One region of the Rhizobium sp. OAE497 genome, then DNA from elsewhere that is predicted to be linked to it. Evidence: riboswitches for the same ligand, from Rfam matches in the RefSeq annotation. Region 1 holds a riboswitch; each other region holds the start of a gene.
What was found. Region 1 has a riboswitch for thiamine pyrophosphate ahead of thiB (thiamine ABC transporter substrate binding subunit). Riboswitches for the same ligand answer to the same signal wherever they lie in the genome.
Positions count from the first base shown of each region.

Region 1 (4,204 bases):
GACCGCCGCCGAGGGTCAGCACCAGCGTGAAGCTCGTGGCGCAGAGCATGAAGATCAGTCCGGCGACGCCGGGGATCAGGCCGCGGATGGCCGGCCATTCGATGAAACGGAAGATGGCGCGCGGACGCATGCCGAGATTGCCCGCCATCAGCCAGTATTCAGAGGGCAGCCGTTCAAGACCGGCAAGCATCAGCCGGCAGGCCAGCGGCAGGTTGAAGAAGACGTGGGCAAGCAGGATGCCGGTTAGGCCATAGATGCTGACGGGTTCGGCGAGGCCGAGTTTCGTCAGCGCGCTGTTGAGCAGGCCCTGCCTGCCCCAGATGCCGATCAGGCCGAGCGCGCCGATCAGGACGGGCAGTCCCATCGGCACCGCCATCAGCCGGATGATCCAGATGCGGCCGGGAAATTGCGGCTGGCGGGCGAGCGACCGCGCGACAGGGATCGCCAGGAAAACCGATAGCAGCGTGGAGAGGACGGCCTGCAGCAGCGTGAAGCGCAGGACGCGGAGGATATAGGGATCGGAAATGATCCCGGCAAAGGCAGCGCCCCCGCCGGAGGCGGCAAGCGAAACGGCAGCGATACCGATGAAAAGCAGGATGGCGGCGAGCGCAATTGCGCCGCCCGCCAATGCATTTCGCCGTTCCGCCGCCGTCTGCAGCATCAGTTCATGCTCATCGCCGCGAGCCACTCGTCGATCCAGGCCTTGCGGTTCTTGGCGACGTCATCCGGCGACATCAGGAAAGTCTTGGAGGGATTGACGAGCTTGCCGAAAGCATCCGGCAGGGGCGTGGAGGTCGCCGAGACCGGCATCATCCAGTTGTTGGTTGGGATCGTGTCCTGGAAGCCCGGGGTGACCATGAATTTCAGGAAGTCGCGGGCAAGATCCTTATCTGGCGCGTTCTTCAGCAGTCCGGCGACTTCGATCTGGATGTAGTGTCCCTCAGCGAAGGCGGCGGCCTGATAGCGGTCGGTGTTTTCAGCGACCATGTGGTAGGCGGGGGACGTCGTATAGGAGAGCACCATCGGCGCCTCGCCCTTGGTGAACAGGCCATAGGCTTCCGACCAGCCGGGCGTTACCGTCAGGATGCGGTTCTTGAGCTTAGCCCAGGCTTCCGGCGCCTTGTCGCCGTAAACGGACTTCACCCAAAGCAGCAGGCCGAGGCCCGGCGTAGACGTGCGCGGATCCTCGATGACGATCTTCTGCGACGGGTCGCCGTCGACCAGTTCCTGCATGCTTTTCGGCGGGTTCTTTATCGTATGCGTGTCGTAGATGATGGCGAAGTGGCCGTAGTCATAGGGAACGAAGACATCGTCCTTGAAATCGCCGGGCACCTTCAAGGCGCTGGTATCGACGCCGCTGGCGTCAAACAGGCCCGTATCCTTGGCTTCGGTGATCAGGTTGGTGTCGATGCCGAGCACGACGTCGGCCTTCGTCGAGGCCCCCTCGAGCTTGACACGCGAGAGAAGGGCGACGCCATCGGCGACGCTGACGAAGTTGACGGTGCAGGCGCAGGTCTTCTCGAAGGCTTCCTTGACCTTGGGGCCAGGACCCCATTCGGAGGTAAAGCTTTCGTAGGTATAGACCGTCAGCGTCTTGTCTGCGGCCTGAGCGGGAGCGATGGCCGAGGTAACGGCGAGAAGCGCCGTAGCGAAAAGTGCGATCAATGGTTTGCGGCCGGGCATGGCGCGCCTCCTCCTATACAAGTTGTTTCACGGGAAAAGGGCGGTGCCTGGTGTCACGCGCGCATCTAATCCCTCCGCCGGTGTTAACCGGATCAGGTTCCGCGGGTTGGCTTGAAGCCTCTCAGCCAGCTGTCCTTGGGGACACGGGCACCCCGTTAGAGCGTTCGCAGATGTATAGCGGTGACGGCTTTATGACAAGGGCGAAGCTCGCCCTCGTCAGGTCACTCGGCTGCTTCAGCTGCAGCCGCAGACGTCTTCGCTTCGCCGTGGCGCGGCAGCTGTACCGGCTTGAGCAAAAGCGCTGCGATCAGGCCGATCAGGGCGAAGGCGCAGGACGTCATGAAGAGCGGCGTGAAGGCCGCCGAATAGGCATCGGCCACCGCCTGTCGGCTGGCTTCCGGCAATGCCGCCATCATCTTCGGCGTCAGCTGTTCGATATCGGCGACACCGGGGATGGAGACGCCGACCTTGGCGAGTTGCGAGCCGATGATCGCGCCATAGATGGAGATGGCAATCGAGGCGCCACCCATGCGCGACAGCGTCACCGAACCGGTGGCAGCGCCGACGTCACGGGCCGGAGCCGCGTTTTGAACGCCGATGATCGGAACCTGCTGTGCGAGGCCGATGCCGATGCCGTGCAGGGCCATCAGCAGGCCGATAACTGGTAGGGGCGTTCCAGCGTGAACCTGCGTCAGCAACGCGAAAGCGATGGCGCTGCAGGAGAGGCTGGCGATGGCGAAGGGCTTGTAGCGGCCGGTGCGCGAGATGGTGCGGCCGGCAAACAACGAACCGCAGACAAGACCGCCGGTCAGCATGATGAAGAGCAGGCCGGCATGCGAGGGCGAGAGGCCGGTTGTCGTCTGCAGGAACAGCGCGAAATAGTTGGCCATGCCGATGGCGATGCCGCCGCCGGTGATCGACATGATCAAGAGCAGCGGGAAAGTCGGATTGCGGAACAGCGACAGCGGCACGATCGGTTCGGCGGCGCGGCGCTCGACGAAGACCCAGGCGATGGCGCAGACAACGCCTGCTGCGATGATGCCGAGGCTCTGCGGCGCAAGGATCGAGCCAAAGAGTTCGCTGCCATCGGCCATCAGCACGATGCTGGTGGTCGTCATCGCCAAGAGCAGGGCACCGGCATAATCGATCTTAGGGCGGCGGTGCGGCTTGCGGTAGGGCAGCATCAGCGCCAGGCCGATAAGCACGACGAAACCGATGGGGACATTGACAAGAAAGATCGAGCGCCAGCCGAACAGATCGCTCATCATGCCGCCAAGAACGGGGCCGATGGCGCTGGAGGCCATCAGCACGAGGCTGGAATAGCTCTGGTAGCGGGCGCGCTCGCGCGGCTCGAAAAGGTCGGCATTGACGGCGAAGATCGACACCATGATGCCGCCGCCGCCGAGGCCCTGCAGTACTCGGGCGGCAATCAGCGTGTTCATCGAGACGGCCAGGCCGCAGACCGCTGAGCCGACGGTGAAGATCGCGATCGCCGCCATCATCACATATTTGCGGCCGAAGAGGTCGCCGAGCTTGCCGTAGACGGGCATCACGGCGCTGAGCGACAGGAGATAGGCCGAGCCGATCCAGCCGAAGCGCTCGAGGTGGCCGAATTCGCCGACGATCGTCGGCAGCGCCGTCGAGACAATCTGATTGTCCAGCGTTGCCATGAACATCGCGGTCATCAGAAACAGGAAGAGAATAAGCCTGCGGCGGGGATCCGTCACGAGCGGCTGGGAGGCAAGCTGCATATCCATGAAGACAGTTCCGATCTTGATCACCAATTTATGTGACAAAAGCATATAAATGTCAATGACACTTGAATGACGCAGGCATGTTTCCTTCCCGAAAGCCTTCTGTTATGCTTGCCGCATGAACGAGAAACCCGCCCGAATTCACGAGCTCGATCCCCTGTCGCTGGAAAGCGAAAGCGTCTTGAGCATCGGCCAGAGCATGACCCGCATGAAGCTCATGACGGGCCGCAGGCTGATCGGGCGTCTTGCGATCCTGAGCGTTGCGCCGGATCTCGAACTGTCGCATCTCGATGTGCTCGATGCCGTACGCCGCGCGCAGCCGGCGGAGGAAGTGACGGTCGGGACGATCGCGGAGATGCTGCGCATCGATCCGTCACGCGCCAGCCGCGTGGTTGCCGACATGGTCAGCCGCAACATTCTTCGCCGCGCGGCATCGCAGGCCGATGCGCGCCGGATCGTCGTGGTGATGACGCCGATCGGCCAGCGGCTGCTTGCCGAAATCCGTGCGCAGAAGATGGCGCTGATCGGCGAAATCCTCGACGGATGGAGCGAAAAGGACGTCGATGCTTTCGCCGCGCTCTATGAGCGCTTCATCGACGGCTATGAAAAAGCCTTCGAACGGCGCGACAAGGGTACGCCCGGCTGAACCCTGCCCCTTTCCCTCGACCCCTGCTTTGCGCTATGGGCAATGCCCATGACGGAAACCACCTTCACCATCCTGCTTGGCGGCGAGCTCACGCCGACGGAACGGCTGCGCAGCGCCGTTG
Region 1 is NZ_JBEPOA010000001.1:3,723,672-3,727,875, reverse strand. It holds gene thiP (thiamine/thiamine pyrophosphate ABC transporter permease ThiP) at 1-661, opposite strand, end outside; gene thiB (thiamine ABC transporter substrate binding subunit) at 661-1,683, opposite strand; TPP riboswitch at 1,736-1,848, opposite strand; gene ABIE40_RS18620 (MDR family MFS transporter) at 1,905-3,440, opposite strand; gene ABIE40_RS18615 (MarR family winged helix-turn-helix transcriptional regulator) at 3,556-4,083, shown strand; gene ABIE40_RS18610 (thiamine diphosphokinase) at 4,126-4,204, shown strand, end outside.

Region 2 (4,204 bases), 1.1 Mb from region 1:
TCTTCCGGTCCGGCCAGACACCGGCGCGGCTGCCGGCAAGCCAGGCAGCTCCGAGCGCCGTCGTCTCCAGGATCACCGGCCGGTCGACGGGTGCGTCGAGCAGGTCGGAGAGCCGCTGCATCGTCCAGTCCGAGGCGACCATGCCGCCATCGACGCGCAGCACCGTGTCGTCGCTGCCGTTCTTCCAGTCCTTCTGCATCGCATCGAGAAGATCGCGGGTCTGGTAGCAGACGGCTTCCAGCGCGGCGCGGGCGAACTCCGCCGGGCCGCTGTTGCGTGTCAGGCCGAAGATCGCCCCGCGCGCCTTCGGGTCCCAGTGCGGAGCGCCGAGACCCGTGAAAGCAGGCACCAGATAGACCTCCTGCGAGGGATCGGCACTTTCGGCAAGCTTGCCGGTCTCGCCGGCCGTGTCGATGATGCCGAGACCGTCGCGCAGCCACTGGACGGCCGCCCCGGCGATGAAGATCGAACCTTCCAAGGCATAGGTCGTCTCGCCATCCAGCCGATAGGCGATCGTCGTCAACAGCCGGTTCCTCGAGCGCACCATGTCGGAGCCGGTATTCAAAAGCGCGAAGCAGCCGGTGCCATAGGTGGATTTCAGCATGCCGGGCTCGAAGCAGGCCTGGCCGATCGTCGCCGCCTGCTGGTCGCCGGCAACGCCGAGGATCGGGATCTCGGCGCCGAGGATCGACTTCTCGACAATGCCGAAATCGGCCGAGCAGTCCTTCACCTCCGGCAACATCGCGGCGGGGACGCGCAAGATCTCAAGCAGGTCCTTGTCCCATTCGTTCTCGGCGATGTTGTACATCAGCGTGCGCGAGGCATTGGTCGCGTCGGTGACGAAACTCCTGCCGCCGGTCAGCCGCCAGATCAGGAACGTGTCGATCGTGCCGAAGCAGAGCTCGCCCTTGGCGGCGCGGGCGCGCGCACCCTTCACATTGGCGAGCATCCAGGAGAGCTTGGTGCCGGAAAAATACGGGTCGAGGATCAGGCCGGTCTTCTTGGTGAAGGTCTTCTCGAGGTCCTGGCGCTTCAGGTTTTCGCAGTAGCTCGCGGTGCGCCGGTCCTGCCAGACGATGGCATTCTGGATCGGCTTACCGGTCTCCCGTTCCCAGACGACGACCGTCTCGCGCTGGTTGGTGATCCCGAGCGCCGCAATGTCGGTCGCCTTCACCTTGGCTTCGCGCAGCGCCATGTGGATCGTCGAGACGACGGAATCCCAGATTTCCTCCGGGTCGTGTTCCACCCATCCCGAGCGCGGATAGATCTGCGTGAACTCCTTCTGGCCCACGCCTGCGATCTTCATCTCGCCATCGAACACGATCGCTCGCGTCGATGTCGTGCCCTGATCGATCGCCAGAACATATCCGCTCATCCCTGCCCCCTCCCATGAAGCTCTGATGCTTTCAGATAGATCATTTAAGAGGCAGAAACGAAAGGGAAAAGAAAGCCGAGCGCAATTTTACCCCTCGTCAGATCGCCGCTTTACAAGCCGCGCGGCGCATGTTTAAAAGGCGCCAACGACAGGGGTGCTCCGTATAGCCGGGGCTGAGATGCGGCTGGCATGGCCTCAAACTCTTTAGCTGATCTGGATAATACCAGCGGAGCGAGGCGAGCGATGTTTTCTGGCGCACAAATTTCCCTTTACCCGATGACCGACCGTTTCGTCGACGTCATCCTATCTGCCCTTCCGGCACTTGATCCCTATCGCGAAAAGCTCAGAATCGAGACCGACGACATCTCGACGCTGATCGTCGGCACGCCCGATATCGTCTTCGCCGCGATGCGCGATCTCTATGTCGCGGGCTCGGCAGACGCCATCCACGCGGTGCTGCGCGCCACCATCTCCCGCGGCTGCCCCGGCGAGCCCGATGATCCCATGTGCCACACCGAAGCCCTTACCGGCCCGGTCCTGCCGCTTGCCGAGCGCAAGGCGTCGGCTCTCGAAGCGGTCGCATCCGCGCCGGTCACCGGCCGCCATGCCGCCGCGCAGTTCTCGCTCTATGTCATGGGCACCGGCGATCACATGGAAGAGATCTACGGCTGCATCGACTTCCTTAAGAACTCCGGCGTCTTCGACCGCTCGAAGAATTTCTGCACCCGCGTCAAGGGCGATGCCGGTGCGGTCTTCGCGACGATCCACGAAGCCTTCGTGCGCTTCGGGCCGCCGAACGGCCATGTGACGATCGACCTGACCGTATCGGCCAACAGCCCCTCCGCCGTCTGATCCCAGCGTCACGTCAGGATCCTGCCGATGCCGAGATCTGTCCGGTTGCCGGGCCTTGCCGCCCGTTTCCTTCCCGCCATCCTGTCCGTCGGCGCCGTGCTCGCCGCCTGGGAAAGCTATGTGCGCATCGCCGGCCTCCCGCCCGCGACGCTGCCCGCACCCTCGCGTGTCCTCGCCCAGGCCTTTACCGAACGAGCCGCGCTGCTGGCGAATAGCTGGCCGACATTGCAGGCGACGCTGGCGGGTTTCGCCGCCTCCCTCCTCATCGCCTTCGTGTTTTCGGTGCTGATCGATTTCGTGCCGCGCCTGCGCTCGGCGCTGATGCCTGTCTTCGTCATCAGCCAGACGCTGCCGCTTGTCGCCATCGCACCCTTGATCGTCCTCTGGTTCGGCTTTGGCCTGATGCCGAAGATCCTGCTGGTCGCCCTCGTCACCTTCTTTCCGATGCTCGTGGCCCTCACACGCGGCTATGAGGCGACAGAGCCGGAGATCGAGGAATTGCTGACCACCATGGGCGCCTCGCGCTGGAAGCGCTTCTGCGCCGCCCGCCTGCCGTCATCGCTGCCCTATTTCTTCGCCGGTCTCAGGATATCGATCACCTATGCCGTCGTCGGCGCCATCTTCGCGGAATATGCCGGTGCCGCCCGCGGGCTCGGCATCTATATCCTCAACGCCAAGAACAATTTCCGCGCAGATCTCGTGCTTGCCGCAGTCCTCGTCAGCGCGCTGCTGACGCTCTTGCTGTTCTCACTCGCCGTGCTCGCCGAACGCCTCGCCATGCCCTGGCACCGGGCAAACGGGGATGACCCGGAATGAGCAGTGCACCCCTTCTCGATATCGAAAACCTCAGCTGCCGCCTCGGCAATATCGATGTGCTCGCCGGCATCTCGCTGCACCTGAAGCAGGGCGAATTCATCTCCGTCCTCGGCCCTTCCGGCGCAGGCAAATCGACGCTCTTCCGGCTGCTGACCGGCAGCGCCACCAAATCCGGCGGCAGCATTCGCATGAACGGCCAGCCGCTCGACGCCGCCGGGCGCCCCTTCGCCTTCATGCCGCAGCGCGACGCACTGATGCCCTGGCGGCGGCTGATCGACAACGCCGCACTCGGTCTCGAAATCTCAGGCATGCCCCGCCGCGAGGCTAGGTGCCAGATCGAGCCGCTGCTTGCCGAATTCGGCCTCACCGGCTTCGAAACCAGCTGGCCGCATGAACTCTCCGGCGGCATGCGCCAGCGGGCCGCGCTGCTGCGGACGGTGGTCCAGCAGCGTCCCATCCTGCTGCTCGACGAACCCTTCGGCGCCCTCGATGCGCTGACGCGGCTGAAGATGCAGCGTTTCCTCGAAGCGCTCTCGGCCCGCCGCGGCCTGTCGGTAGTCCTGATCACCCATGACGTGCGCGAAGCCGTGCTGCTCTCCGACCGAATCTACGTCTTCTCGCCCCGCCCTGCCCGGGTCACCCTCGAAATCGAGGTCGGCCTGCCCCGGCCGCGAACGGAACCCGGCAGGCATCAGGCCGAGGTCATCGCAATCGAAAACCGCATTCTCACAACGCTCTTCGAAGGAGACGCCGAACCATGACCATGCCGATCATCACCCGCCGCACGGCGCTTGCAGGCATTCTCGCCCTCACTGCGGCACCGCTGGCCGTCCGCGCCGCAAGCCCCAAGGTCTCGGTCGCCCTCGACTGGACGCCGAACACCAATCACATTGGCCTCTACGTCGCCCGCGAGAAGAATTTCTACCGCGACGCCGGCATCGAGGTCGACATTCTCCCCTATACCGACACCTCTGCCGCAACCCTCGTCGCCAGCCGCGTTGCCGATTTCGGCGTGCTCGGCTCGATCGGCCTGATGACGCAGCGCGCCGCCGGCGCCGATCTCGTCGGCACTTTCGCGATCGTCCAGAAGGAAACCGGCCGCGTCGTCTTCAAGGCTGATCGTACCGACATCAAGACCCCGAAGGATCTCGACGGCAAGAC
Region 2 is NZ_JBEPOA010000001.1:2,673,514-2,677,717, forward strand. It holds gene glpK (glycerol kinase GlpK) at 1-1,375, opposite strand, end outside; TPP riboswitch at 1,516-1,627, shown strand; gene ABIE40_RS13715 (YkoF family thiamine/hydroxymethylpyrimidine-binding protein) at 1,619-2,227, shown strand; gene ABIE40_RS13720 (ABC transporter permease) at 2,255-3,043, shown strand; gene ABIE40_RS13725 (ABC transporter ATP-binding protein) at 3,040-3,804, shown strand; gene ABIE40_RS13730 (ABC transporter substrate-binding protein) at 3,807-4,204, shown strand, end outside.
Region 2: linked by a shared signal. The riboswitch ahead of ABIE40_RS13715 (YkoF family thiamine/hydroxymethylpyrimidine-binding protein) and the one ahead of thiB (thiamine ABC transporter substrate binding subunit) in region 1 are both predicted to bind thiamine pyrophosphate.

Region 3 (4,204 bases), on a different contig from region 1:
AAGAAAAGCCTGGACGAAAAGAGCTACCTCCAGCGCTATACGCCGCGCGGCAGGAAGAGCATCTGGAGCCAGATCAACGTCAACAATGTCGCCCGCCTGGTCGACGAGGGCCGGATGACCGAGCATGGCCTTCGCGAGGTCGAGGCCGCGAAAGCCGATGGGCGATGGGACCGGGCCTATGGCAGCGGCAAGGACCTGAAGATCCCCGACGATCTGCAGGCGGCGATCGATGCCGATCCCAAGGCGCAAGCGATGCTTGCGGCGCTCAGCGCGCAAAACCGCTTCGCGCTAGCCTTCCGCGTGCACAATATGAAGACGCCCGCGGGCCGCGAGCGGAAGATCGCCACCTTCGTCGAGATGCTGGCGAAAGGCGAGACGATCTATCCGCAGACAAGGAAGCCGAAGGTCTGAATCTTAGAGATCGGCCTTGTCCCAGAGCGCGTGGAAGTGCTGCACCGGGCCGTGGCCGGAACCGACGGTGAGCGTATCGGCAACCGCAACGGCATCGGCGAGATAGCGCTTGGCGATCGCGACCGCTGCTTCAGGCGTTTTGCCCTTCGCAAGCTCGGCCGCCAAGGCGCTCGACAGCGTGCAGCCGGTGCCGTGCGTATTCTTCGTCGGAACCCTTGGCGCCTCGAACCAGGTGATATGGTCCGCGCTTGCCAGCACATCGGGGCTGTCAGTGCCGCCGAGATGGCCGCCTTTCAACAGTACCATGCGCGGTCCGCGATCCAGCAGTTTGCGCGCCTGCTGCTGCATGGCATCGCGGTCTTGGGCATGATCCTCGCCGAGCAGCGCCGCCGCTTCGGGCAGGTTTGGGGTCAGCATCGTTGCCAGCGGCAGAAGACGGTCGGTGAGCGCGCCGATCGCGGCGATATCGAGGAGGGCGGCACCGCCCTTGGCGATCATCACGGGGTCGAGCACCAGCGGGATGCCGCGATGCGGATGCAGCGCATCGGCAATTGCCTCAGCGATCCCGGCATTGGCTATCATGCCGATCTTGACGGCATCGACGCGGACATCGGCAAAGACCATGCGGATCTGCTCGGCGACGAAATCCGGCGAGACGGTCTGCACTGCCGAGACGCCGGTGGTGTTCTGCGCAGTCAAGGCGGTGAGCACAGCCATGCCATAGGTGCCGCGGGCGGAGAATGCCTTGAGGTCGGCCTGGATGCCCGCGCCGCCCGATGGGTCGGAGCCGGCGATCGAGAGAACGTTGCGGATCATTGTCCTGCCTTTCTGATGCGTTCGGCGATTGCAGCCGTCGCCGCTTGTGGATCCGGCTGGCCACAGATCGCCGAGACGACCGCAAGCCCTTCAGTGCCCGTTGCGAGCACTGGCTCCACATGTTCCGCCTTCAGGCCGCCGATTGCCACTGAGCGAACCGGGCAGACACGAACCAGCTCCTCCAGACCTGCGATGCCGATCGGTTGCTTGTGATCCGGCTTGGTCGCCGTCGCGAAAACGGGGCCGATCCCCGCATAGTCGACGATCGCGGGATCTACGGCTGCGGCAAGTTCAGGCGTCTCGACGGAGAGGCCGAGAATCATATCAGGCCCGATGCGGCGGCGGGCCTCGGCGGCGCCGAGGTCTTCCTGGCCGATATGCAGCCCATCGGCGTTGAGCGCGATTGCCGCTTCGACGTCGTCATTGACGACAAGCAGTGCTCCGCTTCCTGACAGGACCCGCTGCAGTGCCCGGCCCGTCTCGATCATCTGCCGGGTACTCGCCGTCTTGTCGCGCAGCTGCACGATGGTCGCCCCACCGGCAACCGCTGCACGAGCGGTCTCGACAAGCCCGTACCCGGCGCAGAGCTCCGGGTCTAGGACGAGATAAAGGGAGAGGTTGAAGCTCTTCACGCCTGGCTGATCCTTGCTGCGGCGTCGAGCGCCGGACCATCGAGCGCGGCAAGCGCATCGAGGAAACGCCAGGAGAAGGAGCCAGGGCCCTTGGCTTCCTGTGCCGCCTGTTCGCCGGCAACGGCAAACATTGCGAGAGCGGCAACCGTCGCATCGAAGGTCTCGTCAGGGGCGATCGCAGCGAAGGCGCCGGTCAGGCAGGTCAGCGAGCAGCCGAGCGCGGTGATCTGCGGCATCAGCGGCGAGCCGCCGGAAATGCGAACGGCGCGGGTGCCGTCAGTAACGAAGTCGACCGGGCCGGTGACCGCGACAACGGCGCCATATTGCGCCGCGATGCTGCCGGCGGCCCCTTCCGCCTGCTCGACGGGATCGCGGCTATCGACGCCCTGGCCGCGGCTTTCGCTGCCGGCCAGCGCGATGATTTCGGATGCATTGCCGCGGATGATCGCCGGGTTGAGGTCGAGAAGTGCGGCGACGCTTTCGCGGCGAAAGCCCGTGGCGTAATGCGCCACGGGGTCGAGAACCCAGGGCTTGCCGTTGCGCGCAGCAGCCTTCGCCGCCTGTTTCATGCCGCTGACCCAGGCGGGCGAGAGCGTGCCGATATTGATGGTCAGTGCACCGGAGAATGCGGCGAATTCACCGGCTTCCTCTTCGGCATGGACCATGGCGGGCGAGGCGCCCGCGGCCAGCACGACATTGGCGGCGATGTTCATCGCGACATAGTTGGTAATGCATTGAACGAGCGGCGGCGCGGCGCGCAGCGCGGTCAGCAATTGTCCGGGTGATCTCGAAGTCGTCATCTTGCGTCCCTTCTGGGGCGGGGCAAGACGCGGGAGGCCTGACGAACGAAAGCGAAGGGCCTCGAGCGACTCCCTCCGCCAGCATTATCTGGTTCAGGTTCGAAGGGTACTTCTCAGCCCGCCTTTCGGCGAACGCCCCTGTCTCTCAACACCACGGTCATCGCAAATTATCGGCGGCTTGTCACGCCCTATCAGTTGAGCCGGGCTTCCCCGCTGACGATGCGCTGCTCGTCGGCGCCGAAGAGATGTACGGCATCGTGAATGGGCGCCACCTTCAGGACATCGCCGGGTGCTGCCCTGATCCGCTCGCGGAAGACGCAGCTGATCGTCTGCGCGCCGAGCCGGGCGATCACCAGTGTTTCCGATCCGGTGGGCTCGACGACGACGGTGGTGATCTCGATGCCATTTGGGTCGAGCTGCAAATGCTCCGGGCGGATCCCATAGGTCACCGCGTCGGCGGGGCGACGGTCGCTCGGCAGGGTGATGCCATCCTCGGTGCGGAAGCCCGCATCCGTCATGCTGCCCTTGATGAAGTTCATCGCGGGCGAGCCGATGAACCCGGCGACGAAGAGATTGTTGGGGCGGTCATAGAGGTCGAGCGGCGAGCCCGACTGCTCGATGCGGCCGTCTCTCATGACGACGATCTTGTCGGCCATGGTCATCGCTTCGATCTGGTCGTGGGTGACGTAGATCGTTGTCGTCTGCAGCCGCTGGTGCAGTTCCTTGATCTCGGAGCGCATCTGCACGCGAAGCTTGGCGTCGAGATTGGAAAGCGGCTCGTCGAACAGGAAGACGGCGGGATCGCGCACGATCGCCCGGCCCATGGCAACGCGCTGGCGCTGGCCGCCCGAAAGTTGCTTCGGATAGCGTTCGAGCAGGCTTTCGAGGCCGAGGATTTTTGCGGCATTGCCGACCCGCTTGTCGATCTCCGCCCGCGGCATGCGCTTCAGCCGCAGCGAAAAGCCCATGTTCTTGGCAACGGTCATATGCGGGTAGAGCGCGTAGTTCTGGAACACCATGGCGATGTCCCGGTCCTTCGGCGCCAGCTCGTTGACGACGTGCTTGCCGATCTGGATCTCGCCCGACGTGATGCCTTCGAGCCCGGCGATCATTCTGAGCAGCGTCGACTTTCCGCAGCCGGACGGGCCGACGAGGACGACGAATTCGCCGTCGCGGATATCGACCGAGACACCCTTGATAGCCTTGAACGCGCCGTAGTCCTTGCGAGCATTATTGACTGAAACATGAGCCATTATCGTCCTCCCCAGGCTGCGATCAAAGCTTGTCCAAGACGGTTCTGAGATAGCCGAGGCCGACGCGTTCGCCCTCCTTGCGGGCCTCCAGGTCCTTGCCCGGCCAGCCATAGGCGGCGTCCTCATGCTCGATGGAAATCGTGCCGTCGAAGCCGTAGCTGCGCGCCTGCTTCAGGAACCTCGACCAGTCGAGCAAGCCAAGACCCGGCAGCTTGTACTGCCACCAGCCCTTGCCGTGATAACCGACGGCCTGCAGCGCGGTCGCATCGACCGCCGTGTCCTTGGCATGCAG
Region 3 is NZ_JBEPOA010000002.1:1,366,184-1,370,387, reverse strand. It holds gene ABIE40_RS25935 (YdeI/OmpD-associated family protein) at 1-411, shown strand, start outside; gene thiD (bifunctional hydroxymethylpyrimidine kinase/phosphomethylpyrimidine kinase) at 415-1,227, opposite strand; gene thiE (thiamine phosphate synthase) at 1,224-1,859, opposite strand; gene thiM (hydroxyethylthiazole kinase) at 1,856-2,659, opposite strand; TPP riboswitch at 2,713-2,809, opposite strand; gene ABIE40_RS25915 (ABC transporter ATP-binding protein) at 2,851-3,912, opposite strand; gene ABIE40_RS25910 (sugar phosphate isomerase/epimerase family protein) at 3,935-4,204, opposite strand, start outside.
Region 3: linked by a shared signal. The riboswitch ahead of thiM (hydroxyethylthiazole kinase) and the one ahead of thiB (thiamine ABC transporter substrate binding subunit) in region 1 are both predicted to bind thiamine pyrophosphate.